One region of the Kitasatospora sp. NPDC001119 genome, then DNA from elsewhere that is predicted to be linked to it. Evidence: riboswitches for the same ligand, from Rfam matches in the RefSeq annotation. Region 1 holds a riboswitch; the other holds the start of a gene.
What was found. A riboswitch is a leader RNA that binds a small molecule or an ion and turns the genes downstream of it on or off. The one in region 1 is predicted to bind glycine.
Positions count from the first base shown of each region.

Region 2: it holds a riboswitch for glycine, as region 1 does, so the genes downstream of both, gcvP (aminomethyl-transferring glycine dehydrogenase) here and gcvT (glycine cleavage system aminomethyltransferase GcvT) in region 1, are expected to answer to the same signal.

Region 1 covers NZ_JBSFKI010000043.1:4,366-18,509, forward strand. Annotated here, with positions in the region: gene ACWDD9_RS36310 (TetR/AcrR family transcriptional regulator) at 1-629, opposite strand, end outside; gene ACWDD9_RS36315 (NADPH-dependent FMN reductase) at 780-1,418, shown strand; gene ACWDD9_RS36320 (MDR family MFS transporter) at 1,441-3,054, shown strand; gene ACWDD9_RS36325 (L-serine ammonia-lyase) at 3,124-4,491, opposite strand; gene glyA (serine hydroxymethyltransferase) at 4,653-5,921, opposite strand; gene gcvH (glycine cleavage system protein GcvH) at 6,002-6,382, opposite strand; gene gcvT (glycine cleavage system aminomethyltransferase GcvT) at 6,482-7,603, opposite strand; glycine riboswitch at 7,833-7,934, opposite strand; gene ACWDD9_RS36345 (enhanced serine sensitivity protein SseB C-terminal domain-containing protein) at 8,144-8,947, shown strand; gene ACWDD9_RS36350 (enhanced serine sensitivity protein SseB C-terminal domain-containing protein) at 9,064-9,987, shown strand; gene ACWDD9_RS36355 (ABC transporter permease) at 10,434-11,420, shown strand; gene ACWDD9_RS36360 (ABC transporter substrate-binding protein) at 11,507-13,273, shown strand; gene ACWDD9_RS36365 (ABC transporter permease) at 13,371-14,144, shown strand, end outside.
Region 2 covers NZ_JBSFKI010000009.1:242,169-256,312, forward strand. Annotated here, with positions in the region: gene ACWDD9_RS14265 (dienelactone hydrolase family protein) at 1-238, shown strand, start outside; gene ACWDD9_RS14270 (MFS transporter) at 402-1,664, shown strand; gene ACWDD9_RS14275 (HAD domain-containing protein) at 1,765-2,292, shown strand; gene ACWDD9_RS14280 (CPBP family intramembrane glutamic endopeptidase) at 2,270-3,058, opposite strand; gene ACWDD9_RS14285 (glutamate--cysteine ligase family protein) at 3,154-4,659, opposite strand; gene ACWDD9_RS14290 (hypothetical protein) at 5,038-5,610, shown strand; gene ACWDD9_RS14295 (DUF5999 family protein) at 6,023-6,214, shown strand; gene gcvP (aminomethyl-transferring glycine dehydrogenase) at 6,333-9,233, opposite strand; glycine riboswitch at 9,337-9,469, opposite strand; glycine riboswitch at 9,471-9,574, opposite strand; gene ACWDD9_RS14305 (PRC and DUF2382 domain-containing protein) at 9,726-10,994, shown strand; gene ACWDD9_RS14310 (MFS transporter) at 11,211-12,707, shown strand; gene ACWDD9_RS14315 (DNA polymerase IV) at 12,849-14,144, opposite strand, start outside.

The DNA.
Region 1 (14,144 bases):
CCCATCAGCCAGGTCATCCGGGGGGCGAGGCCGGCCCGGGTCTGGTCGCCGTCGGACCAGCCGCGCTCGCGGCGCAGGGTGTCCAGGGTGACTTCGGTGGTGACCGAGCCGTGGACGTAGCCGGTGACGGTGCGGAACACCGCCATGGTGGTGTCGGCGTCCAGGCCGTGCTCGGCCAGGGCGGCGAACGCGTGCTCGGGGACGGCGAGTTGGTTCGGGCTGAGGGAGAACGGGGTGGCCGCCCGGACGGTCCACGGGTGGGCCAGGTGCATGGCCCGCAGGTGGAGGGCGAGGGCGCGCATGGTCTCCCGCCAGTCCTCGGCGGGGGCGGCGTCCAGGGGGAGTCGGCCGTAGACGAAGTCGACCATCAGCTCGATGAGTTCGTCCTTGCCGGAGACGTACCGGTAGGCGGCCATCGGGGCGACGCCGAGTTCGGCGGCGAGCCGGCGCATGGTGACGGCGTCGAGGCCTTCGGCGTCGGCGACGGCGACGGCGGCCTCGGCGATCCGCTGCGGGGTCAGGGTGGTGCGCGGGGCGGGGGCCGGGCGGTCCAGGCGCTCCCAGAGTGACGCCGGGGGCCTGTCGTCGCCGGCGGGGGTGTCCCCGGTGGGGGCCTGCTGAGCGGGCATGGGGGCGGGCTCCTTCCGACTGGGGGTCGGTCCCACCGTAGCACCCTCCTGTGTACGGCGTATCGGCAGTGGACGCCGTACACGTCGATGTGTACGTTGTATTCGAGACGGATACGCCGTACACATCAGCCATCCCGGAGGGGGACTCCCATGTCCACGGAGCAGAAGTCCAACGAGCGGACGTCCAGCGAGCAGGCGTCCAACGAGCAGAACCTGAAGGTCGCCGTCCTCGTCGGCAGCACCCGCGACGGCCGCTTCGGCCCGGTGGTCGCCGACTGGCTGCTCGGCCACCTCGAGGCGCGCGGCGACCTGACCGCCGACCGGATCGACCTGGTGGAGACCCCGCTGCCCGTCACCTTCCCGTCCTTCGGCGGCGAACTCTCCCCGGACGACGCCGCGCTGCTGGCCGCCGTGTCGCCCCGGCTGGAGGCGGCCGACGCCTTCGTGATCGTCACGCCCGAGTACAACCACAGCTTCCCGGCCCCGCTGAAAAACGCCATCGACTGGCACAACCGGCAGTGGCACGGCAAGCCGGTCGGCTTCGTCTCGTACGGCGGCCTGTCCGGCGGCCTGCGGGCGGTCGAGCAGCTGCGGGTGGTGATGGCCGAGCTGAACGCCGCCACGATCCGCAACACGGTCAGCTTCCACGGCGCCTCGCAGTGCTTCGACGCCGAGGGCAAGGCGATCGACCCGGCCGCCGACACCGCCGCCAAGACCATGCTCGACCAGCTCACCTGGTGGGCGCAGGCGCTGCGGGACGCCCGCCGGGCCCGCCCGTTCGCGGCCTGAGCCGGGGAAGCGGGTGGACGGCATGGCCACGGAACAGAGCGGGGGCCAGAACAAGGAGCAGGCCGACGAGCGGCCCAAGCCGCCGCTGCTCGGCGTCGTCGGACTGATGCTCGGCATCTTCCTCTCGGCCCTCGACGGCCAGATCATCGGCACCGCGCTGCCGACCATCGTCGGCGACCTCGGCGGGCTGGAGCACCTCTCCTGGGCGGTCACCGCCTACCTGCTGACCTCCGCCGCCGCCACCCCGCTCTGGGGCCGGCTCGGCGACCTGTACGGGCGCAAGGGCGCCTACCAGTGGGCGGTGGTGGTGTTCCTGGCCGGCTCGGTGCTGGCCGGACTCGCCCAGGACATGGGGCAGTTGATCGCCTTCCGGGGCCTCCAGGGGATCGGCGCGGGCGGGCTGATGGTCGGCGCGCTCTCGGTGATCGGGGTGCTCGTCCCCGCCTCCGACCGGGCGCGGGTGCAGTCGGTGGTCGGCGTGCTGATGCCGATCGCCTTCGTCGGCGGACCGCTGCTCGGCGGCTTCCTCACCGAACGGCTGAGCTGGCGCTGGGCCTTCTACGTCAACCTGCCGGTCGGGCTGGTCGCGCTGCTCGCGGTCGGCGTCGGGGTACGGCTGCGGACGGAGCGGGTGCGCGCCCCGTTCGACTGGGCCGGGGTCGCCCTGCTGACCACCGGCATCCTCGCGCTCACCCTGGTGAGCAGCTGGGGCGGCACCGCCTACTCCTGGACCTCCCCGGTGCTCCTCGGCACGGCGCTCGTCGCGGTGGTCGCGCTGGGCTGGTTCGCCCGGACCGAACTGCGCGCCCCCGGGCCGCTGATCCCGCCCGCGCTGTTCCGCGACCGCAACTTCACGGTGGCGCAGATGCTCGGCTTCCTCACCGGCGCGGTGATGATCGCCCTGGTCGGCTACCTGCCGCTCTACCTGCAGCTGGCCCGGGGCGCCTCGCCCACCGCCGGCGGGCTGCTCCTGCTGCCGCTGATGCTCGGCATGATGGGCACCCAGCTGGTGACGGCGCGGCTGATGGGCCGGCCCGGCGGCGAGCGGCGCTACCCGCTGCTGGGCGGCGCGGTCACCCTGGCCGGCGGCGCGCTGCTGCTGCTCCTGCGCACCGACACCCCGATCGCCGTGGCCTCGGCCCTCACGGCCGTCGCCGGGATCGGCCTCGGCCTGGTGATGCAGAGCACCCTGCTGACCTCGATGGGGGCGGTCCGGCCGCAGAACATGGGCGCGGCGATGGGCGTGGTCACGCTGCTGCGGAGCATCGGCGGCTCGCTCGGCATGGCGGCGCTCGGCGCGGTCTACACGGCGCGGCTCACCGACTCCCTCACGGAGCGCCTCGGGGCCGCCGAGGCCGGCCGGCTCACCGGCGGAGGGCTGACCCCGGCCTCCCTCGACGGGCTCCCGGCGGCCGTCCGCGACGCCGTCGGGGCGGCGGTCACCGGCGGCCTGCACGGCACGGTCGTGGGCGGGGTGCTGCTGGCGGCCGCGGCGACGGCCCTCGCCTGCCTGGTGCGCCCGCAGCAGGGAGCGGCCAGGGAGATCAAGCCGCCGAAGCCCGAGCCCGAGCCGACGAAGCCAGACCCGGAGCCGGAGCCGGCCGACACCCCCGCGAAGGCGGCCACGGCCGGGTGATCCGGAGCACGCGCAGGCCCCCGGGCGGAACGGGGGACCGCCCGGGGGCCTGCGGAAAAGCCGGTCAGCTCAGCACTCGATGACGTTGACGGCGAGCCCGCCGCGCGAGGTCTCCTTGTACTTGATCTTCATGTCGGCCCCGGTCTCCTTCATCGTCTTGATCGCCTTGTCCAGCGAGACGTGGTGCCGTCCGTCGCCGCGCAGCGCCATCCGGGCCGCGGTGACGGCCTTGACGGAGGCCATGCCGTTGCGCTCGATGCAGGGGATCTGGACCAGGCCGCCGACCGGGTCGCAGGTGAGGCCGAGGTTGTGCTCGATGCCGATCTCGGCGGCGTTCTCGACCTGCTCGGGGGTGCCCCCGAGGACCTCGGCGAGGCCGCCCGCGGCCATCGAGCAGGCGGAGCCGACCTCGCCCTGGCAGCCGACCTCGGCGCCGGAGATGGAGGCGTTCTCCTTGAAGAGCATGCCGATGGCGCCGGCGGCGAGCAGGAAGCGGACGATGCCGTCGTCGTCGGCGCCCGGGATGAAGTTCAGGTAGTAGTGCAGGACGGCCGGGATGATCCCGGCGGCGCCGTTGGTCGGCGCGGTGACGACCCGGCGGCCGGAGGCGTTCTCCTCGTTCACGGCCATCGCGTAGAGGGTCACCCACTCCATCGCGTTGGCCGGCCCGATGCCCTCGGCGCGCAGCGCGCGGGCACCCGAGGCGGCCCGGCGGCGGACCTTCAGCCCGCCCGGCAGGATGCCCTCGCGGGACATGCCGGCCCGCACGCACTCCTGCATCACGGACCAGATCTCCAGCAGACCGGTCCGGATCTCCTCCTCGCTGCGCCAGGCCTTCTCGTTCTCCAGCATCAGGCCGGAGATCGACAGCCCGGTCTCCCGGCTGAGCCGCAGCAGCTCGTCGCCGGTGCGGAAGGGGTACTTCAGCACGGTGTCGTCGGGCTTGACCCGGTCCGCGCCGATCGCGTCCTCGTCCACCACGAAGCCGCCGCCGACCGAGTAGTAGGTCTTCTCCAGCAGGGTCGAGCCGTCCGCCGCGTACGCCCACAGGGTCATCCCGTTGGCGTGGTACGGCAGCGAGCGGCGGCGGTGCAGGACCAGCTGGGTGTCGGGGTCGAAGTCGATCGGGTGCTCGCCGAGCAGGTTGATCCGCTTCTCGGCGAGGATCCGCTCGACGTCCTTGTCGGCCTGGTCGACGTCGACGGTGCGGGGCGAGGCGTTCTCCAGGCCGAGCAGGACGGCCTTCGGGGTGCCGTGGCCGTGGCCGGTGGCGCCGAGCGAGCCGTACAGCTCGGCCCGTACGCCCGTCACCCGGTCCAGCAGGTCCTCGGTGCGCAGTCGGCGGGCGAACATCCGGGCGGCGCGCATCGGGCCCACGGTGTGGGAGCTCGACGGGCCGATGCCGATGGAGAAGAGGTCGAAGACGCTGATGGCCACGGGGGACGTCCTTGTCTGGTCGCGTGGAAGGACTTGCGGGCAGGGAGGGGCCGACACGGGACGGGGCACCGCGCGCACTTCCAGTGTGCGCGGTGCCCCGGGGTGCCTGGTACGCCGGAGGGGTGAGGCCGGTCACCCCGCCCGAACGATCACCGGAGTGATCAGAGGTTCGGGTAGAGCGGGTACTTCGCGGCCAGGGCGGAGACCCGGGCCTTCAGCGCGTCGGCGACGGTCTCGTCGAAGGCGGGCTTGAGCGCCTCGGCGATGATGTCGGCGACCTCGCGGAAGTCCTCGGCCTGGAAGCCGCGGGTGGCCAGGGCCGGGGTGCCGATGCGCAGGCCCGAGGTGACCATCGGCGGGCGCGGGTCGTTCGGGATGGCGTTGCGGTTGACGGTGATGCCGACCTCGTGCAGCCGGTCCTCGGCCTGCTGGCCGTCGAGCTGGCTGTTGCGCAGGTCGACCAGGACCAGGTGGACGTCGGTGCCGCCGGAGAGCACGCTGGCGCCGGCCTCGGCCACGTCGGCCTGGAGCAGGCGCTCGGCGAGGATGCGGGCGCCGTCCAGGGTGCGCTGCTGGCGCTCCTTGAACTCCTCGGAGGCCGCGACCTTGAAGGCGACCGCCTTGCCGGCGATCACGTGCTCCAGCGGGCCGCCCTGCTGGCCGGGGAAGACCGCGGAGTTGATCTTCTTGGCGAACTCGGCCTTGGACAGGATGACGCCGCCGCGCGGGCCGCCCAGGGTCTTGTGGGTCGTGGTGGTGACCACGTCCGCGTAGGGCACCGGGTTCGGGTGCAGCCCGGCGGCCACCAGGCCGGCGAAGTGCGCCATGTCCACCATGAGCAGCGCGCCGACCTCGTCGGCGATCCGGCGGAACGCGGCGAAGTCGAGCTGGCGCGGGTAGGCGGACCAGCCGGCGATGATCAGCTTCGGCTGGTGCTCCTTGGCGAGGCGCTCGACCTCGGCCATGTCGACCTGGCCGGTCTTCTCGTCCACGTGGTACGCGGCCACGTTGTAGAGCTTGCCGGAGAAGTTGATCTTCATGCCGTGGGTCAGGTGACCGCCGTGGGCCAGGCTCAGGCCCAGGATGGTGTCGCCCGGCTGGATCAGCGCGAACATCGCGGCGGCGTTGGCCTGCGCGCCGGAGTGCGGCTGGACGTTGGCGTGCTCGGCCCCGAACAGGGCCTTGATGCGGTCGATCGCGATCTGCTCGACCACGTCGACGTGCTCGCAGCCACCGTAGTAGCGGCGGCCGGGGTAGCCCTCCGCGTACTTGTTGGTGAGCACCGAGCCCTGGGCCTCCATGACCGCCACCGGGGCGAAGTTCTCGGAGGCGATCATCTCCAGGGTGGTCTGCTGGCGGTGCAGCTCGGCGTCGACCGCGGCGGCGATCTCCGGGTCGAGGGCGTGCAGGGACTGGTTGAGAACAGTCATGGTGTGGTCTTCCCGGGAGGAGGAGGGAAAGGGGCCAGGGCGGGACGGACCGCGGTGCGGCGGCCCGTCCCGTCGGGGGCTCAGCCCTGGGGGTTGGTGAGCGCGTCGTACTCGTCGGCGCTGAGCAGCTCGTCGGTGGCCTCGACGCGCACCTTGAACAGCCAGCCGCCCTCGAAGGGGTCGCTGTTGACGAGGGCGTTGTTGTCCAGGACGTCCGGGTTGACCTCGGTGACCTCGCCGGTCACCGGGGAGAACAGGTCGCTGACCGACTTGGTGGACTCCAGCTCGCCACAGGTCTCGCCGGCGGTCACGGTCTCGCCGACCTCGGGCAGCTGCACGTAGACGATGTCACCGAGCGCGTCCGCGGCGTGCTTGGTGATACCGATCGTGGAGACACCGTCCACGGCGGCCGTCAGCCACTCGTGCTCCTTGGTGTACTGAAGGTGCTGGGGGTTGCTCATGGCGTCATTCTCCAGGATGGGAAGCGGGTACGACGAAGCGGGCCGCCGCGCGGACGGCTGCGACGTGCGCGTATGGGAAAACGGGGGGCGTGCGAGGGGTCAGCGGGCGCGCTTGTAGAACGGCAGCGCCACGACCCTGACGGGCTCGTGCTTGCCGCGCACGTCCACCGCGACGGTGGTGCCGGGGGCGGCGTGGGCGGCGTCGACGTAGGCCATCGCGATCGGCTGCCCCAGGGTCGGGGACGGCGCGCCGGAGGTGATCCGGCCGATCGGCTCGCCCTCGGTGGAGACCACGGTGTACTCGGCGCGCGGCACCCGCTTGCCGTCGGAGACCAGGCCGACCAGCACCTTCGGCGGGTTGGTCTCGGCCGCGGCGGCGGCCGCCTCCAGGGCCTTGCGGCCGACGAAGGCGCCCTCGTTGGTGGTCTTGTCGAAGCGGACGACCCGGCCCAGGCCGGCGTCGAACGGGGTCAGGTCGGTGGACAGCTCGTGCCCGTACAGCGGCATGCCGGCCTCCAGGCGCAGCGTGTCGCGGCAGGACAGGCCGCAGGGGACCAGGCCGCGGTCCGCGCCGGCGGCGGTCAGCGCCTGCCAGACCGGCTCGGCGTCGGCCGGGTGGCAGAAGATCTCGAAGCCGTCCTCGCCGGTGTAGCCGGTGCGGGCGAGCAGCACCTCGCGGTCGGCCACGAAGGCTGGGAGGATCGCGTAGTACTTCAGGCCGGGCAGGTCGGCGTCGGTGGTGTCGGCCAGGATGCCGGTGGCCTCCGGGCCCTGGACGGCGATCAGCGCGTAGGTGTCGCGGTCGTCGGTGACGACGGCGTCGAAGCCCTTGGCACGGGCGATCAGCTCGTCGAGGACCAGCTGGGCGTTGGAGGCGTTGGCGACGACCAGGAAGGCGTCCTCGCGCAGGCGGTAGACGATCAGGTCGTCCAGGATGCCGCCGTCCTCGGCGCAGATCATGGTGTAGCGGGCGCGCAGCTCGCCCAGCGCGGAGACGAAGCCGACCAGGGCGTGGTCCAGCATCTCGCCGGCCTGCGGGCCGGTGACGGTGATCTCGCCCATGTGCGAGAGGTCGAACAGGCCGGCCTTGGTGCGGACGGCGAGGTGCTCCTCGCGCTCGCTGCCGTAGCGCAGCGGCATGTCCCAGCCGGCGAAGTCGGTCATGGTCGCGCCGAGGGCGCGGTGCAGCGCGTCGAGCGCGGTCAGGCGGAGGGACGACATGGCCAGGAACTCCTCGGTCGGGGCACTCAGGGGTGCACGCACCGGACCGGACCCGCTGGGGGCCGACCCTGCGCGCGGGCATGCGGCGGCGTGGGTCTCCCCATCTGTCGTCGAACCTGAGAGCTTCACCGCCCCGCCGCCCGCAGCCGTTTCCAGCTTGGGGGACAGCATGACGGCTTGCACCGTGGGTGGGCGCACGACAGGGCCGGGCGCCGCTTTCCAGATGTGCCTAACCCGTGCGGTAGGGGTGCCTGAGAGATTCCGGGGAGGACTTGCTCCTTCGGCGCCGGCTGTGCCTGAGCGGCACTCCGGGCTCTCCCGCGCGGGTTCGAGCGGCCGGTATGGAGTTGTGGGGGCCCGCGGCGCATGCCGTCGGACGGGCACATCATGGCACGTCCCGGACGACGAGGGGAGGGGGGACCCGGTCACACCGCGCGGGACCCGAACACGAGTCCTGACCGCACCCCCCGCACGCCTCTAGACTGCTGCGCGTCGGTGCGGCAGTGGGCGGCCGACGGCAGAGGGCGGAATCGGCGGCGCATGGGGTACCCGGTGGAGCAGCAGCAGGGGTGGGGCGGACCGGAGGAGGCGCCGGCGGGCGGCTCCTGGCCGGCCAACGAACTGGAGCAGGTGCTGACCGCGGCCCTGGGCGACCCGGGCGCGACCCCACGGGTGTTCGAGGTGCTGGCGCGCAGCCAGGTGTGGGTGCCGCTGCCGGCCGGGGCCGACCCGCAGGGCCAGGCGCTCGACCTGCCGACCATCGAGCTGGGCGGCGACCCGTACGTGCCGGTGTTCTCTTCGCAGGAGGTGTTCCTCCAGCAGGCGCCGGGGATGGCCTTCGCGATCGCGCCGGTGTGGGAGTTCGCCCGCGGACTGCCGCTGGGCCTCGGCATCGCGGTGAACCCGGACGCGCCGGTGGGCCTCCCGGTGCCGCCGCAGGGGGTCGCCGAGCTGCGCCGCGGCCCGCGCGAGGACCGCTGGGAGCAGGCCGAGGGCGCCGCGGAGCCGACCGGCGGCCGGGTGGCGCTGCGCGAGCCGGTGCCGGGCGAGGACCCGGAGCACTTCCTGGCCGCCTGCCGGAGCGAACTGTCGGCGCTGCCCGGTGTGTTGACCGCCCGCAGGGCGCTGGCCAGCATCGAGGGCGAACCGACCGTGATGTTCGTGGGCGTCCAGTTGGACCCGGCGGCCCCGGCCGACCCGGCCGCGGTGAACGAGGCACTCGGGCGAGCGCTGGGAACCGCGCCGCTGCCCGGGGGCGTCCACCTCGTACTGCTCGACCTCGCCGACGACCCGGTGGTCGAGTGGCTGCTCACCCGGGTACTGCCTTTCCACACGCGGGCGTGAGCGGGTCCGGATCAGAGGCACGTCGCCGTGGCGGTGGCCGGTGCCGCGCCATAGGGTGCGTGCAGACGGCCGACGGGTCGGCGGGTTGAGGGAAAGAGGCGCGGCGAGGTGGGCGCATGAGTGCGGGAACGGGAGCGGGCGGTGTGCCGGGGCCCTGGGGCCAGGCACCGGCCGGGCGCCCGGGAGCTGATCCCGGCGCGTTGGAGCGCGCCCTGCGCGACGTCGCGCCGGAGCGCTACGACGCGTACGAGCGGCTGCTGCACGCGCTGGCGGACGGCCGGGTCTGGATGCTGCTGTGGCACGGCACGCCGGGCAGCCCGGACGCGCAGTACGGGAACATGGAGATCAGCGGCCACGGCTACGCGCCGGCCGTCACCTCGCCCGAGCAGCTGACCGCCTCCGGCTGGGCGCGGGCCCACGAGGTCGTCTCCGGCCGGGAGATCGCGGCCTCGCTGTACCGCACCCGCTGGGGCCTGTGGCTCAACCCGCACGCCCCCGGCGGCGGCGTCGGGGTGCCCTGGGCGGACCTCCGGCGGGTCGCCGCGGGCCTGGACCGGCTGCCGGCCGGGCCGTTGAAGCTCAGCGAGCCGCAGTTGAACGCCCAGCCGTTCTTCGCGCTGCTGGAGCGGCAGGCCGCCGAGGTGCGCGCGGTCCGGGCACTGCGCCGGGCCTGGGTGCAGCCCGCGGTGGGGGAGCCGTACCTGGCCATCGGCCTTGACCTCTACGAGAGTTCGCCGCCGGCGGTGGAGGCGGTGCGGGCGCTGATGCAGCGCGCGATCGCGGTGGCCCCGGAGGGGCTCGCGGTGTCCACGGTGGCGATGTCGGACGAGTACGACCCGGTGGCGCTGTGGATGCGCGCCAACGCGCGGCCGTTCTTCGACCGGGAGGCGGGTCGCCCGCCGACCGGCCCGTACCCGCCGGTGCCCCCGCCGCCGTACCCCGGGCAGTCGATGCCGGGCTACGCGTACGGCACCCAGCCGCCGGCGCAGGGCTGGCAGCAGCAGCCGCAGCGGCCGTGGCCCGGCTACCCCGGGCGCTGAATCCCAAAACCCATTCTCCGAAGCCGACTTGATTGTCCGTCAAGTCGGCTTCGATGCTTTCCGGACGAATTTCCGGATGTGCGGCCCGGTCATCTTGACATGGCAGTTACAGCCATGTGAAGAGGTATATGCCGAAGATCGGGGAGGTGCATGCACGCAGATCACAGTTGGGCATCTGTCGGTTGTCAGGGCTGGCGCAAGCCAGTTCGGATGGCAGAGAGTTCTGCGCAACGCACCGCGCGTGCTGGAACCCCACAAAGGTGAGCGCGCACGCCGACAAGCCCGTCCACGCGACGCCCATCCCGCGTGGTGGCAGTGCCTGTGCACGACGCACTGCCGTCAACACCCGCTCCTCCTAAGCACCTCCGCACGTCCGCAGCCGCACCGCCGAAGACGGCGACCGGCACCCGTGGGCCGGCCACCGTCGGCGAGGGGACCAACTGACCATGACATCCGTGACCACCGCCGGGAACGAGCCGGAGGCAGCAGCCGCCGCCGGACCGGCCAAGAAGATCGAGGGCCGCTCCCTCGGCCAGATCGCCTGGACCCGCTTCAAGCGGGACAAGGCCGCCGTCGCCGGCGGCGTCGTGGTGATCCTGCTGATCATGCTCGCCGTGCTGGCCAAGCCGATCGAGTCGATGTTCGGGCTCGACCCGGACGCCCTCCACCAGGACCTGCTGGACGCCGACCTCGGCGGTCTGCCGTTCGGCGACTGGGGCGGCATGAGCCTCGAACACCCGCTCGGCATCGACCCGCTGCAGGGCCGTGACCTGCTCACCCGCGTCATCGAGGGCTCCTGGGTCTCCCTGCTGGTCGCCTTCGGCGCGACCCTGCTGTCCAACACCATCGGCACCGTGCTCGGCATCATGGCCGGCTACTACGGCGGCTGGGTGGACACCGTGATCAGCCGGGTGATGGACGTCTTCCTGGCCTTCCCGCTGCTGCTCTTCGCCATCGCGATCTCGACCTCGCTCCAGGGCGGAGCCTTCGGCCTGCACGGCCTGCCGCTGCACATGCTGGTGCTGATCTTCGTGATCGGCTTCTTCAACTGGCCCTACATGGGCCGGATCGTGCGCGGCCAGACGCTCTCGCTGCGCGAGCGGGAGTTCGTCCACGCGGCCCGCAGCCTCGGCGCCCGCGGCCCGTTCATCCTGTTCAAGGAGCTGCTGCCCAACCTGGTCGGTCCGATCCTGGTCTACTCGACCCTGCTGATCCCGACCAACATCCTCTTCGAGGCGGGGCTGAGCTTCCTCGGCGTCGGCATCCAGCCGCCGCAGGCCTCCTGGGGCGGGATGCTCCAGGACGCGATCCGGTACTACCAGGTGGACCCCCAGTACATGGTGGTCCCCGGTCTGGCGATCTTCGTCACCGTGCTCGCCTTCAACCTGCTCGGCGACGGTCTTCGCGACGCCCTCGATCCCAAGAGCAACTGATCCCGCCGCACATGACCACGCATCATGTGATGCGCCGTCAAGGCTCTCCTTCACCGCCTCCCATCCCCAAGGGGTTGATCTCACCCATGCGTAGGTCCCGTACCGTCGCCCTGACCGCGGCCGCAGCCGCCGCCGTCCTGGTCGTGACCGGTTGCACCAGCTCGTCGAAGGACACCGGTTCCGCCTCGTCCTCCGGCACCGGAGGCGGCTCCGGCGCCAACGCCGCCACCAAGGGCATCGTCAACGCCTCGGACAAGAAGGGCGGGACGGTCACCTACGAGATGAAGGGCACCCCGGACTCGCTCGACCCGGGCAACACGTACTACGCGTACATCTACAACTTCTCGCGCCTGTACGCCCGTCCGCTGACCACCTTCAACCCGGCGCCGGGCGAGGAGGGCAACAAGCTCGTCCCCGACCTCGCCGAGTCGATGGGCCAGGTCAGCGCGGACGGCCTGACCTGGACGTACAAGCTGCGCAAGGGCCTGAAGTACGACGACGGCACCCCGATCTCCTCGAAGGACGTCAAGTACGCCGTCGAGCGCTCGAACTACGCGCTGGACGTGAACTCCAACGGCCCGGTCTACTTCCACGACCTGCTGGTCGACAACGCCACGCCGTACGCCGGTCCGTACAAGGACAAGGAGGGCGGCCTCGACTCGATCGAGACGCCCGACGACACCACGGTGGTCTTCCACCTGAAGCAGCCCTTCGCCGACTTCGACTACCTGGTCAGCGCCCCGCAGACCGCGCCGGTCCCGCAGGCCAAGGACACCGGCTCGGAGTACGTGAAGAAGATCGTCTCCTCGGGCTCCTACAAGTTCGAGTCCTACGAGGACGGCAAGCAGGCCGTCCTGGTCCCGAACACCAACTGGGACGCGAGCACCGACCCGATCCGCAAGCAGCTCGCGGACAAGATCGTGCTCCGGATGAACATCGACCAGTCCACCATCGACAAGGACCTGCTGGCCGGCAACGCCCAGGTCGACCTGGTGGGCGGCGGCGTCGACCCGCAGACCCAGGCGCAGATCCTCCAGAACCAGAAGCTGAAGGCCAGCACCGACAACGCCTACGGCGGCCGCCTGGTCTACATGGCGATCAACTCCAAGCTCGCGCCGTTCGACAACATCGAGTGCCGCAAGGCCGTGCAGTACGCGGTCGACAAGGTCTCGGTGCAGACCGCCCTCGGCGGCCCGATCCGCGGCCAGATCGCCAACACGGTGCTCCCGCCGGACATCCCGGGCCACCAGGACTTCAACACGTACGAGACCAAGGACAACAAGGGCGACGAGGCCAAGGCCAAGGAGGCCCTGAAGGCCTGCGGCAAGGAGGGCGGCATCAACACCGTCCTCTCCGCCCGCACCGAGCGCGCCACCGAGGTCGCCGCGGCCACCTCGATCCAGGCCGCGCTGAAGAAGGTCGGCATCAACGCCGAGATCCAGCAGTACCCGCAGGGCAAGTACCTCCAGGACAGCGCCGGCTCCCCGCAGTTCGCGGCCGAGCACAACATCGGCCTGATGATGATGCAGTGGGGCGCCGACTGGCCGACCGGCTACGGCTTCCTCCAGCAGATCGTCGACGGCCGCACCATCAAGCCGTCCGGCAACAACAACCTGGCCCAGCTGGACAACCCCGCGGTCAACAAGCTGCTCGACGACGCCGCGATCAACCCCGACAAGACGGCCCGCGAGAAGATCTACGGCGACGTCGACAAGAAGGTCATGGACCAGGCGGTCTACGTCCCGCTGACCTACTTCAAGGTCTTCCTGTACCGCCCGGACAACGCCACCAACGTGGTCTCCACCTCGGCGTTCTCGGGCGAGTACGACTACCTGAACATCGGCGTCAAGTAAGAGCCTGGCTCCGCATCCCTGAAGGCAGGTGAAGGCAGCGGCGCCCGCCGCCGTCCGGAAGATCCCGGACGGCGGCGGCCGCCGGAGCCGCCCAACTGTGTTTGCCTACATCATCCGCAGGATCTTCGCGGCGGCGATTTTGCTGCTGGTCGTCAGCGCGGTCACCTTCGCGATCTTCTTCCTGCTCCCGCGCCTCGCGGGCGAGACGGCCGACCAACTGGCCGCCCAGTACATCGGGAAGAACCCGTCGCCGGACGCGATCGCGGCGGTCAAGCAGAACCTCGGCCTCGACCAGCCGCTGTACACCCAGTACTGGAACTTCCTGAAGGGGCTGGTCAGCGGCGCCGAGTACCACTTCGGACCGGAACCGGCCACCTGTCACGTGCCCTGCTTCGGCTACTCCTTCAAGAACCACCTGGAGGTCTGGCCCGAGCTGACCAAGCGGATCCCGATCACCATCTCGCTCGCCGCCGGTGCGGCCGTGCTCTGGCTGGTCTCCGGCGTCGCCACCGGCGTCGTCTCCGCCCTGAAGCCGCGGTCGATCTTCGACCGGCTCTCCATGGGCGTCGCGCTCGCCGGCGTCTCGCTGCCGGTCTTCTTCACCGGCGCGCTGCTGCTCACGCTGTTCAGCTACGAGTGGCCGATCCTGGACAACCTGCACTACGTCGACTTCACCGACGACCCGCTGATGTGGGCCCGCAACCTGATCCTGCCCTGGATCTCGCTGGCCTTCCTCTACTCCGCGCTCTACGCCCGGCTCACCCGCGCCGGGATGCTGGAGACCATGAGCGAGGACTACATCCGCACCGCCCGGGCCAAGGGCCTGGTCGAGCGCAAGGTCGTCGCCCGGCACGGGCTGCGCGCCGCGCTC
Region 2 (14,144 bases), on a different contig from region 1:
CCTGACCGCCCACGTGCTCGGCCACTTCGGCGAGCTGGACGGCTCGATCCCGATGGCCGCCGTGGACGAGGCGGCGATCCGGATCGGCGAGGCCACCGACGTCCGCCCGGAGATCCACTTCTACCCGGCCGGGCACGCCTTCATGAACGACGAGAACCTGATCGGCACCTACGACCCGCTCCAGGCCCGGATCGCCTGGCGCCGCACCGTCACCTTCCTCTGGGGCCACCTCGGCTGACGGGGCCGGAACGGCCGACGGGGCAGCCCTCGACGTTCGGGGCCATCTCGGCCGACGGGGCGGACTCGGCCGACGGGGCAAGCTCGGCTGAAACCCCACCCTCCCGACGCCCCGGTACGACAACCGGATGGACACCCGTACGCCCCCACGGCATAGTCTCCGGGTGCCGACCCCACCCTCACGCCGCTTCGCCTGGGCGAGCCGCAACTTCCGCATCCAGACCGCCGCCACCGTGGTCAGCGGCCTCGGCAACGCCGGCGCCCCCATCGCCACCGCCTTCGCCGTGCTCGGCACCGGCGGCACCACGACAGAGGTCGGCTACGTCACCGCCGCCCGGCTGGTGCCCACCGTCCTGCTGATGGTGGTCGGCGGCACCCTCGCCGACCGCCTGCCGCGCCACCTGATCATGGTCGCCGCCAACGTGTTCAGCGGAGTCTCCCAGGCCGTCCTGGCCGCCCTGGTGCTGACCGGTGACGTCCGGCTCTGGCAGATGCTGGCGCTCTCCGCGGCCGGCGGGGCCGGCTACGCCCTCTACTCCCCCGCCTCCGGCGGCATGATCATGCAGGCCGTCCCCCAGGAACACGCCGCCCGCGCCTTCGCGGTCTTCCGGATGGGCCTCAACGCCTCCCAGATCGGCGGCGCCGCCCTCGGCGGGGCGCTCACCGCCCTCGTCGGCCCGGGCTGGGTGCTCGCCCTGGACGCCCTGTGCTTCCTGGTCGCCGCCGCCCTCCGCTTCTTCCTGGAGCCGGAGAAGGCCCCCGCGTCCTCCGGCAGCAGCATGCTGCGCGACCTGCGCGAGGGCTGGCGGGAGTTCGCCTCCCGCCGCTGGCTCTGGGTGATCGTGCTCCAGTTCTCGGTGCTGGTCGCCTGCATCAACGCGGTGGAGTCGGTGTACGGGCCGACCGCCGCCAAGGAGCGGCTCGGCGGGGCGGGCGCCTGGGGCCTGGCGATGGCCGCCTACGGCGTCGGCCTGGTGGCCACCGGCGTGCTGATGACGCGCTGGCGGCCGCGCCGGATCCTGCTGGTCGGCAACTGGGGGGTCTTCCTGTTCGGCGTGCCCGCCCTGGCCCTCGCCGCCGAGGTGCCGCTGCCGCTGCTGGTCGTCGCGATGTTCCTGTCCGGCGTCGGCGTCACCGTCTTCGGCGTCAACTGGATGGTCGCGCTCCAGCAGGAGATACCCGAGGAGATGTTCTCCCGGGTCACCGCGTACGACGAGCTCGGCTCCTACTCGCTGGCCCCGGTCGGCACCGCGCTGGCCGGCCCCGCCGCCGTGGCGCTCGGCCTGTCGGGCGCGCTCTGGGCGTGCGCCGCCGCCTGTCTGGTGCTCAGCGCGGTCGTCCTGCTGGACCCGCAGGTGCGCCGGCTGAGCCGTCGGGGCACGACGGACGCACCGGTGCCCGTCAGCGAGCCCGCGCCCGCTCCATGAGCCCCCTGTGCGCCCCGCGTGCGCCCGCCCGTGGGCAACCGCCGGTGCGCGGGTGACGTCCGAAGTGTCAGGAAACACCACCGTCTCCGAGGGGCCACCGGTGCCGAAGCCACTGCTGTTCCTGGACGTCGACGGCGTCCTCAACCCGGTCCGCCCCCACCCGGACGCCGGGTTCGACACCCACACCCTGTTCGGCTACACCGTCCTGCTGTCCGCCCGGCACGGCACCTGGCTGCGCGAACTCGCCGGAACGTACGACCTGGTCTGGGCGACGACGTGGGAGGAGAACGCGAACACCCACATCGCCCCGGCGATCGGCCTGGACCCGCTCCCGGTGGTCACCTTCACCGGCTACGTCCCGCAGCCCGGCGACCCGCGCGTCCCGCTGATGGAGCTGTTCTCCGCCGCCAAGTGGGCCCCGCTGCTGCGCTACGCCGCCGGCCGGCCGTTCGCCTGGGTGGACGACGTCATCCCGCCGCGGCTGGTCCGCCGCTCCCGGTTGCGCCGGGACCGCCTGCTGCTGCCCGTCGACCCCGGCGAGGGCCTGGAGCGCCGACACGTCGACCGGCTGCTCGCCCGTCCGCCGCGCGGCCGGGCGCGGTCGCTCAAGGGGTCGGCAGCCAGCTGACGTGCCCGGCCAGCAGCGCGTACCCGACAAAGGCCACCGTGTCGATCAGCGCGTGCGCCACCACCAGCGGCATCACCCGCCCCCAGCGCCGGTACAGCAGGCAGAACACCGCGCCCATCACCATGTTGCCGACCAGCCCGCCGACCCCCTGGTAGAGGTGGTAGGAGCCGCGCAGCACCGAACTCGCCGCCACCGCCGCCGGCCAGGACCACCCGACCTGCCCCACCCGGCGCAGCAGGTAGCCGAGGACGACGACCTCCTCCAGGATCGCGTTCTGCCAGGCCGACAGCAGCAGCACCGGCACCCGCCACCACACGTCCGGCAGCCCGGACGGCGCCACCGTCAGGTTGTACCCGGCCGCCTGCGAGGCCAGGTAGAGCGCCAGCCCCGACCCGCCGATCGCGGCCGCGACGGCGGCGCCCCGGCCCAGGTCGCGCAGCTTCTGCCCGAGGTCGAAGCCCAGTACCCGCAGCGCGACGCCCTCGCGCACCAGCAGGTACCCGACCAGCACCACCGGCATCAGCCCGCGCCCGATGTAGTACAGCTGCCACACCAGGTCCAGCCAGGGCCGCCCGGGCGCCCGCGAGCCGTTCAGCGTGGCGACCTGCTGGCCGAGCTTGAGCGGTTCGGTGAGCGAGCCGGTGAAGCTGATCAGCGCGCTGATCCCGCTGGCCCCGAGCGAGAGGCCGAGGACGATCAGCAGCTCCGCGCCGAACAGCCGACGGGTGGGATTCGCGGTCTCCGGCGCGGTCGGGACGGTGGTCACGGGGGCTCCAGCGGACGGGCGGTCGCTCCGGCCGTCGGCCGACCGCCGGAGCGATCATCCTGACACAGCCGCCGGACCGCCCCGACGGGGAGGGCTCAGCCCACCGGCCAGGTGTGCACCGGCTCGCCGCCGCGCATGAGTTCGGCGTAGCGCCTGGTCATCGCCGCGAGCGCGGCCGGCCGGTCCATCCCGTACTGCTCGCGCAGCCGGTGGAAGGTCGCGGTCTGCCAGGACGCGCCGTTGGTGCGGCGCAGGCAGCGCTGCTCGATGATGCCCAGGTAGCGGTCCCGGTCGGCGGGCTCCACGCCCCACTCGTCCAGCCCCTGGTAGGCCATCGGCAGCAGCTCGTTGAGTACCAGGTCGACCGCGGACACGGTCTGCAGCCCGCCGCCGCGCCCGGCCCGCCCCGAGCGCGGCCACTGGAACACCGCGTCGATGCCGTACCGGGCGCCCTGCTGGAAGTTCTCGTCCGCCCGCTCGAACGGCAGCCGGGTCCAGATCGGCCGGGGCTGCTCGGCCAGCACCCGCACCAGCCCGTAGTAGAAGGCCGCGTTGGCGAGCGTGTCGGCGACCGTCGGCCCGGCCGGCAGCGCCCGGTTCTCCACCCTCAGGTGCGCCACCCCGCCCGCGATGTCGTACACCGGGCGGTTCCAGCGGTAGATGGTGCCGTTGTGCAGCCGCATCTCGGCGAGCCTGGGCGCGCCGCCGGAGGCCAGCACCTTCATCGGGTCCTCGTCGTCGCAGATCGGCAGCAGCGCGGGGAAGTACCGCAGGTTCTCCTCGAACAGGTCGTACGCCGAGTCCACCCAGCGCTCGCCGAACCAGGTGATCGGGCGCACGCCCTGGGCCTTGAGCTCCGCCGTACGGGTGTCACAGGCCTGTTGGAAGAGCACCGGACGGGTCTCCCGCCACAGCTCCCGCCCGAACAGGAAGGGCGAGTTGGCGCCGAGCGCGAGCTGCGGCCCGCAGATCGCCTGGGCCGCGTTCCACACCGAGGAGAACCGCTGCGGGGTCACCTGGAGGTGCAGTTGGAGCGAGGTGGCGGCGGCCTCGGCCACCATGGTGATCGACTCCAGCTGGAGGTGCTCGACGCCCTCGATGTCCAGCGCGATGTCCTCCCCGCGGGCGGCCAGGATCTGGTCGCTGAGCAGGCTGTACCGCTGGTTGTGGCTCATCGCGTCCAGCCCGGTGTGGGCGTGCTCCAGGGTCGGCAGGATGCCCACCATGACGATCCGGGCGCCCGCCTCGGCCGCCTGCCGGTCGGCGTAGCGCAGCCCGGTGTCGATCTCCTCGCGCAGCTCCTCGAACACGTGCCCGCAGAGCCGGTGCGGCGTGATGTTGACCTCGATGTTGAAACGGCCCAGTTCGGTCTGGAAGTCGCTGGAGCCGATCGCGCTCAGCACCTGCGCGTTGTTCATGGCCGGCAGGCCCTGCTCGTCGGCCAGGTTGAGCTCGATCTCCAGGCCCATCACCGCCCGCGGCCGGTCGAAGCGGTCCTCCCGGATCATCCGTCCGAGCACGTCCAGACACGTGTGGAGCTTGCGCCGGTAGAGCTGCCGGTCCGCCAGTTCCGCCCGAGTCGCCACGACCTTCTCGCCCACGGTCCCCTCCTCCAGAGCCACCCCGTCGAGCACCCGGTCGACCGACCGTGCAAGCATGATGCCCACCGCGAAGATCGATACCCGAACGTGCGTACTGGCTTGCAATGCAAGGCATCTGACGGAAAATCAGACGAACTGTGGACTTGCCCGACACCACAGCCTGTGATAAACAGATCACCCTGCGCACCTGTTCGAATTCGCACAGCGCTCCGGCCGGTCCGCCTCGCCCCGAAAGCCCTCGTCGAGGCGGCGACCGCGCCGGCACCGCGATCCTGCACAACCGGACACGGCCCGGCCCCGTCACCGACGACGCGTCGCCCCGCCACGCCGGTATGCCGCACTCGCACGCCGATCTCGCTTGGAGAGGCGGACCCCGCCATGACTCTGCAAACCCCCCAGCCCCCGCCGAGCGCCCTGCGCGCCATCCTGGGCGCGCTCGACTCGGAGACCGCGCTGCGCCAGCCCGCCGCCGCAGCACTGCGCCATCCGACCGGCCCACTGCTCCCCGCCCACCCGCTCGCGGTGCACGTCCTGAACGGCCCGCGCCCGGAGCTGCCGGCCGCCCGCCGCACCGGCTGGCGCTTCCTGATCAAGGACGGCGCCGAGGTGGCCGCCGCCGCCGAGGTGGTGCAGAGCGCCGAGGGCCACAGCTTCTCCCACTTCACCGCCGGCCCCTACCTCGACTCGACGGTCCGGGCGCTGCGCGAGGCCTGGCAGCTCGCCCAGGGCTCCCGGACCCGCCGGCAGCCCCGGCTGCTGACCTTCCCCGGCCAGTACGCCACGGCGCTCTGGCTGCACAACCCCGACGCCGACCCGGACGGCGACCTCCTGATCCCCCTGGCCCCGGCCCCGCTCGGCGTCGCCGCGCACCGCGCCCGGCCCGCCGCCGAACTGCTGCCGCTGCTCGCACGCGCCCCGCTCGCCGGACCGCTGCTGCTCGGCACCTCCTGACCCGCCGACGCCCCACGGGCCGCCGGGCCCACCCGCCCGGCGGCCCTCGACCGCGCCCGCGCGCCCGCTCCCAAACCCTCACCCAAACGGTGACCACCCGTCCGGGCCATTCGGCATGGCCCCAACGGGCCATGTCCCGACTGACCCACCGGTGCGCCTTTTCCCGTCGGCCCCACCTGAACGGGTGATCTCTACCCGGGAGTTGTGGCGCATGTCACGAAATCCCTGCGCGCGGCTCCCGGGATGCCGACACTGGGAACCAGCGTGGAAGGACCCCCTGTCCTACCCACTTGGGCGCCGGCCCACACTTGGCCGGCGCGCGGACAGGATCCGACCACCGCGGCGGCCCCGGACGGCACCACCTCCGGCGACCGCACCACGGGGAGGATCGCAGAGCGAAGCGAGGGTACGCATGTGCCAGCACCGTCCTGAGTGCCCGACGGCCGAGTCCGAGGACCGCGAGGCGGCCGTATCGGTGGCCCGTCACCCGGAGCAGGGCTGGAGCCTGCTCTGCAACGGCGTCGTCCTGTTCGAGGACACCGGCGAACTGCTGCCCGACGGCCGGGTGATCGCCCCGCGCCGCCCCGTCGCCCACGCGGCCTGACCACCCGGTCCGACCGTACGGCGGGGGCAGCCGCCGACCAGCGCAGACGGGCAGGGCCCCGGCGGAGAACTCCGCCGGGGCCCTGCCGTCCGACCCGGACCACCTGGGCCCGGTCGGGTCAGACGCCGTACTCGTCCAGCGGCGGGCAGGAGCAGACCAGGTTGCGGTCGCCGTACGCGCCGTCGATCCGGCTCACCGGCGGCCAGTACTTGTCCGCCGGGTTCACGCCCGCCGGGAAGACCGCCTCCTGCCGCGAGTAGCCGTGCGCCCAGTCGCCGGCCAGCGTGGCGGCGGTGTGCGGGGCGTTGCGCAGCGGGTTGTCGTCGGCCGCCCACTCGCCCGAGCCGACCTTGTCGACCTCGGCCCGGATGGTGATCATCGCGTCGCAGAAGCGGTCGATCTCGTGCAGGTCCTCGGACTCGGTCGGCTCGATCATCAGCGTGCCGGCCACCGGGAAGGACATCGTCGGCGCGTGGAAGCCGTAGTCGATCAGGCGCTTGGCGATGTCGTCCACCGTCACGCCCGTCTCCTTGGTCAGCGGGCGCAGGTCGATGATGCACTCGTGCGCGACCAGCCCGCCCGGACCGGTGTAGAGCACCGGGAAGTGCGGCGCCAGGCGCTTGGCGATGTAGTTGGCGTTCAGCACCGCGACCTGGGTCGCGTGCTTGAGGCCCTCGCCGCCCATCAGCCGGACGTACGCCCAGGAGATCGGCAGGATGGCCGCCGAGCCCCACGGCGCGGCCGAGATCGGGCCCACGCCGGTGGCCGGGCCGGCCTCCGGCTGCAGCGGGTGGTTCGGCAGGTACGGCGCCAGGTGGGCGCGCACCGCGACCGGGCCGACGCCCGGGCCGCCACCGCCGTGCGGGATGCAGAAGGTCTTGTGCAGGTTCAGGTGCGAGACGTCCGCGCCGAACTTGCCCGGCTTGGCCAAGCCGACCAGGGCGTTCAGGTTGGCGCCGTCCACGTACACCTGGCCGCCGGCCTCGTGCACCAGGGCGCAGATGTCGGTGATCTGGGTCTCGTACACGCCGTGGGTGGACGGGTAGGTGACCATCAGCACGGCGAGGTTGTCGCGGTGCTGCTCGATCTTCGCCTTCAGGTCCTCGACGTCCACGTCGCCGTCGACCAGGGTCTTCACCACGACCACGCGCATGCCGGCCATCACCGCGGAGGCCGCGTTGGTGCCGTGCGCCGAGGACGGGATCAGGCAGACGTCGCGCTGGGTGTCGCCGTTGGCGTGGTGGTAGGCGCGCACGGCCAGCAGACCGGCCAGCTCGCCCTGCGAGCCCGCGTTCGGCTGGATCGACACGGCGTCGTAGCCGGTCACCTCGACCAGCTGCTGCTCCAGCTGGCGGATCAGGGTCAGGAAGCCCTGGGCCTGGTCGATCGGCGCGAAGGGGTGCAGCTGGCCGAACTCCGGCCAGGTCACCGCCTCCATCTCGGTGGTCGCGTTGAGCTTCATGGTGCAGGAGCCCAGCGGGATCATGCCGCGGTCCAGCGCGTAGTCCCGGTCCGACAGGCGGCGCAGGTAGCGCAGCATGGCGGTCTCCGAGCGGTGGCTGTGGAAGACCGGGTGGGTCAGGTACTCGTCCTCGCGCAGCAGCGCGGCGGGCAGCGCGTCGGCGGCCTCGGCGACCTCGACGGCGGGGACGCCGAACGCGGCCCAGACGCCGGCCAGGTGCTCGCGGGTGGTGGTCTCGTCGGTGGAGACGGAGATCCGGTCCGCGCCGTCCTGGTGGACGTTGATGCCGTTGGCGCGGGCGGCGGCGGCGATCTCGGCGGCGCGGCCCGGGACGACGGCGGTGACGGTGTCGAAGAACTCGCCGTGCAGCAGCTCGACGCCGCCGGCCCGCAGGCCCTCGGCGAGGGCGGTGGCGTAGCGGTGGGTGCGGCGGGCGATGTCGGCCAGGCCGTCGGGGCCGTGGTAGACGGCGTACATCGAGGCCATCACGGCGAGCAGCACCTGGGCGGTGCAGATGTTGCTGGTGGCCTTCTCGCGGCGGATGTGCTGCTCGCGGGTCTGCAGCGCCAGGCGGTAGGCGCGGTTGCCGTCGACGTCGACGGAGACGCCGACCAGGCGGCCGGGCAGCGAGCGGGCGAACTCGGCGCGCACCGACAGGTAGCCGGCGTGCGGGCCGCCGAAGCCCATCGGCACGCCGAAGCGCTGCGAGGTGCCGCAGGCGATGTCGGCGCCCAGCGAACCCGGGGACTTGAGCAGGGTCAGCGCGAGCAGGTCGGCGGCGACGGCGACGATCGCGCCCAGGCCGTGCGCCTGCTCGATCACCGCGGTGAGGTCGCGGACCACACCGGTGGCGCCCGGGTACTGGAGCAGCACGCCGAAGACGCCGCGCTCGACGATCTCGGCCGGGATGCCCTCGGACAGGTCGGCGACGACGACCTCGACACCGGTCGGCACGGCACGGGTGTTGATCACCGCGACGGTCTGCGGCAGGGTCTCGGCGTCGACCAGGAAGACGCCGCCCTTGACCTTGGTGACGCGGCGGGCCAGCGCCATCGCCTCGGCGGCCGCGGTGCCCTCGTCCAGCAGCGAGGAGCCGGAGGTCGGCAGGCCGGTCAGGTCGGAGACCAGGGTCTGGAAGTTGAGCAGCGCCTCCAGGCGGCCCTGCGAGATCTCCGGCTGGTACGGGGTGTAGGCGGTGTACCAGGCCGGGTTCTCCATGACGTTGCGCAGGATCACCGGCGGGGTGAAGGTGCCGTAGTAGCCCAGGCCGATCATCGGCTGGAGCACCTGGTTGCGGCCGGCCAGCTCGCGCAGCTCGGCGAGGACCTGGGCCTCGGTCCGGCCCGCGGGCAGGTCCAGGGCGGTGATGGAGCGGATCGCCTCGGGCACCGCGGTGGCGGCGAGCTCGTCCAGCGAGCCGTAGCCGACGGACGCCAGCATCTTCTCCTGCGCGGCGGCGTCGGGGCCGATGTGGCGGTTCTCGAAGGGGCTGGCCAGCTCAAGCTCGGTGAGGGTCGAGGCGCCGGTGGGGCGTCCCGCGTTCGGCTGGGCGTTCATGGTGGTCGAGGCCTCCTGGTCACGGACCGGCGGGGGTACGCACGCCGGCCGGCCTCGCCGCTGCGGACAGCGGACGAACCTGGGCGGGCGGACCCGACAGGCCTCCCCCTCTGTCATCGGGACCTGAGAGCTTCACCCGCACGGGGCGCTGTGGGCGCTCCGTCGGCTTGCACCGTCGGTGAGGGTGGTGATCGCCGGCTTCCGCGCCGACGCTCCTGCCCTGCTTTCCAGAGTGACCTACCCCACACGGTACGGATGCCTGAGAGATTCCGGGGAGGAGTTGCTCCTTCGGCGCTCCGACCAGCGGCTTTCGCAGTCGGAGACTCTCCCGAGCGGGCTCTGCGGTCGTCGCCCAGGGTACCAGCGGGAGGCCCCCCGATCACGGGTGCGTCAGGTCGTTCGGGGTCTACGCGCGTCCCCCGGACGGTCCAGCGCGCAGCCCGTCCGGCGCACCCCGCTCGCGTCCGTCCGATTCATGGCTTTTGGTGTGAAGTGGCGGACGGAACGGGTGCTCCGGCCGCCTTCCTGCGGGAGTTCCGCAAGCTCAGCGCACGGGAGGAAAGAGTGCAGACCGACATCGACCCCCGGGACCTCATCGGTCACAAGGCCGTCGACCGCAACGGAGACAAGATCGGCACGGTCGACGAGGTCTACCTGGACGACGCCACCGGCCGGCCCGAGTGGGCCGCGGTCCGGACCGGCATCTTCGGTCGGGACGCCTTCGTCCCGCTGACCACGAGCGAGTTCGCCGGCGACGAGCTCCGGGTGCCGTACGACAAGTCGCTGGTGAAGGAGTCGCCGGACTTCGGCGTCGGCCAGCACCTGTCCCCCGCCCAGGAGCTCCAGCTGTACCGCTACTACGGGCTCGACACCCCGATGGACGGCCGCCCGAGCCACGAGAACGGGAGCCGGCCCAGGCAGGCCGACCTCGACTTCGGCACCACGGCGGCGGCCGCCGCCGCCACGACGACCGCGGCGGCCCCGGCGAAGTCGCTCACGTTCCACACCCCCGAGCGCTCCCCCGAGCCCGTTCCCGAGCCCGCCCCGGCCAGAGCCCCCGTCGCCACCGCCCCGCCCACCGCCGCCGTCACCGCCGCGGTCGCCGACAGCACCAGAACCGCCCCGGAGGCCGACATGCGGATGCTCAGCACCCCCGAGGCCACCACCGCCACCCCGGCGGCCGCCCCCGTCGCACCCACCGTGGAGCCGAGGCCGCAGTCGCAGCCCGCCCCCGCGTCTACGCCCGCCCCGGCGGCGACCGTCGGCGCCGCGCACGCCGACGGCGCCCCGTCCGCCCCCAGCGGCCCGGTCGAGATCACCTGCCGCGAGGAGCGGCTGGAGGTCACCACCGAGTGGCACACCCTCGGCACCGCGAAGCTGCGCAAGTACGTGACGACCGAACAGGTCGAGCGCCGCATCCCGGTGGTCCACGAGCGCGTCCGGGTCGAGCGGATGCCGGTCAGCGACGCCGAGCGCGCCACGCTCAGCGAGAAGGACATCGCCGAGGCCGTCGAGGAGGTCACCCTCCGCGAGGAGCGCGCGGTGGTCCGCAAGTACCTCGCGCCCGTCGAGCGGGTCCGCCTGGTCGTCGAGCGCTACACGACGGAGGAGGTGGTCCGGGAGGAGCTCCGCCGCGAGCACGTCGAGGTCCACGACACCACCGCCACCCAGAACACCTCCCCGGCCGGCTCGACCCCGCCCCCCGCCTCACCCCCCGCCACCGACTCACCCCGCCCGGCCGCACTGCGCCCGCTCGTCTGACACCACCCGCGAAGAGGGGCCCCGGACACCGTCCGGGGCCCCTCTCGCACACCCACCGCAGACGCCCCTCCCCGCCCCCGCCACCCCCACCACGGCCCTTGTCACGTACCCGACCGTTCACCTTTGCCAAAACTTAACCACTCGATATTTGACACTCTGAAGTATCTCCCTGCATGGTTACTTCAGTTCATTCACTATGTACGGGAGGAAGCAACCGTGAGTGAGGCACCACAGCCCACCACCGCGGCCGAGAAGCAGAGCAGCGCCCGGGTCCTGCCGGCCCTCATCCTGGCGATGCTGTCGTTCAGCGTGGTGCAGACCGCGGTCGTCCCGATCCTGCCCTCGCTGGCCAAGGAACTGCACGTCTCCGCGTCCAGCGTCACCTGGCTGATGACCGCCAACCTGCTCTCCGCAGCCGTGCTGACTCCCCTCCTGGGCCGCTTCGGCGACCTCCGGGGCCGCAAGCCGATGCTGCTGATCTCGCTGGCCGGCCTGGTCGCCGGTTCGGCGCTGGCGGTCAGCACCCACTCCTTCACCTGGCTGGTCGTCGCCCGTGTCCTCCAGGGCGCCGGCGGTGGCGTCCTGCCGCTGGCGATCAGCATCGTCCGTGACGAGCTGCCCAAGCAGAAGGTGACCGGCGGCGTCGCCGCCATCAGCGCCTCGATGGGCGTCGGCTCCGGCCTCGGCCTGGTCGCGACCGGTCTCCTGCTGGAGCACTGGAACTACAAGTCGATCTTCTGGATGGGCCTGGTCTTCGGCCTGATCGCGATCGCCCTGGTCGCCTTCCGCGTCCCGACCGACCCGGTGACCGACAAGGAGGGCGGCGCCGACCCGCTGGGTGCCCTCACCCTGGCCGGCTGGCTCTCCGCGCTGCTGGTCGCGGTCAGCCAGGGCAACCACTGGGGCTGGACCTCCAACAAGACGCTCGGCCTGTTCGCCGTCGCCGCCGTGGTCGCCCTGATCTGGGGGATCATCGAGACCAAGGTCGCGCACCCGCTGGTGGACATGAAGATGATGGCCCGTCCGGCCGTCGCCTTCACCAACGTGGCCGGCCTGCTCATCGGCTTCGGCATGTACGGCTCCTTCATGGTCATCAGCAACTTCGCCCAGACCCCGGAGAAGCTGACCCACTACGGCTTCACCGCCAGCGTGCTGCACGCTGGCCTCCTGCTGCTGCCGTCCGCGATCGGCTCGATGGTCGCCGCCCCGGTCGGCGCCCTGCTGATCGCCCGTCGCGGCCCGCGCCTGCCGCTGGTCCTCGGTGGCGTCCTCGGCGCCATCGCGATGGCCTACCTGGCCGTGCGCCACGGGCACGAGGGCGACATCTACACCGCCTCGGCGATCTTCGGTCTCGGTGTCGGCCTCGCCTTCGCCGCGATGCCGGCCTACATCAACGGCGCCGTCCCGGTCGAGCAGAGCGGTATCGCCAACGGCATGAACTCCGTGCTGCGCACGGTCGGTGGCGCGATCGGCACCGCCGTCATGGCCGCCATCCTGACCGGCGACACCATGAAGCTGCCGCCGCAGATCCCGCTGTCGCTGCCCACCCTGGACGCCTACAAGCACGCGTTCTGGACCGCGGCCGTGGTCTGCGTCGTCGCCGGTGTCGTCCCGTTCCTGATCCGCGGCACCAAGTCGGCCGCCACCGCGACGGTCGTCGGCGGCTCGGCCCAGCAGGACTCCAGCCCCGAGCTGGTCAAGACCGACGCCTGACGAGGCGTCCGGCCCCCGCGCTCAGGGACAGGGCGCGGGGCCCGGTCCCCGTACATCGTGAGGGCATCACGAACGCACGGGGTCCGGCACGGTGATCGGCCCCACCCGGTACTCCCCCACCGGGTGGGGCCGCTTCGCGTTTCAGGCTCCTTCCCCCGGCCCGCCGTTCCCCTCCGACACACCGTCCGGCCCCTCGTCCGGCCCCTCGTCCCGGCGCAGCGGCAGCGGCCGGGACGGTTCGAGCGCCGGGTCGTCCACCGCGAAGGTCCGTACCCGCCCCGGCCCGTCCCACGGCGTCTCGAACCGTACGGTGACCCTCCCGACGCCGCTGCCCTGCACCCAGCCCGGACCGAACTCCTCGTGCCGGACGTCCTGTCCGGGCACCCACCGCCGCACCACGACGGCCTCCGGCTCCGCCTCGGCCTCCTCGGCCTCGGCCGCCGCCTCCGCGTGCTCCGCGGCCTCCTCCCGCAGCGCCTGGGCGAACAGGTCCTCCTGGGTGTAGTCGGCGAGTTGGGCGACGCCCACGCCGAGCAGCCGGACCCCGCCGGTGATCTCCACCTGCTCGGCCAGCCGGCGCGCGGTCGCGGTGATCACCGCCTCGTCGTCGGTGGGCCCGCCGAGCGTCTCCGAGCGGGTCAGCGTCGAGAAGTCGAACCGCCGGACCTTGAGCACCACCGTCCGCCCCGAGCGCCCGGCCGCCCGCAGCCGCCGTACGCACCGGCCGGCCAGGGCCTCCACCTCGCGCAGCACCCGTTCCCGGTCGGCCAGGTCCACCTCGTAGGTGTCCTCCACCGACACGGACTTGGCGTCCTGGTCGGCGATCACCGGCCGCTCGTCCAGCCCTATGGACATCTGGAAGATCCCGGCGCCGTGAGCCCGCCCGACCAGCTGCACCAGCTCCGCCTCCCCCGCCTCCGCGAGGTCGGCCACCGTGCTCAGCCCGGCCCGGCGCAGCACCTGTTCGGTGGCCGGCCCGATCCCGGGCAGCGCCCGCACCGGCATCGGGCCGAGCACGGCCCGCTCCTGCCCGGGCTCGATCATGACCAGTCCGTCCGGCTTGGCCTGCTCGGAGGCGATCTTGGCCATCAGCTTGGACCCGGCCGCCCCGACCGAGCCGGTCAGCCCGGTCGACCGCTGGATGTCCGCCCGCAGGTCCTCCGCGAGCGCGAGGACCAGCCGTTCGCCGGTCTCGTGGTCCGCCTCCAGCAGTGCCGGTCCGTACGGGCCGGCCTCCAGGTCCACGAAGGCCTCGTCCAGGCTGAGCGGCTGCACCAGCGGGGAGAGCTGCCGCAGCAGCCCCATCACGATCTCGCTGTTCTGCCGGTAGGCCTCGAACCGCCCCGCCAGGAAGGCCGCGTTGGGGCAGAGCCGGCGCGCCTGCGCCATCGGCATCGCCGAGTGCACCCCGAACCTGCGCGCCTCGTACGAGGCCGT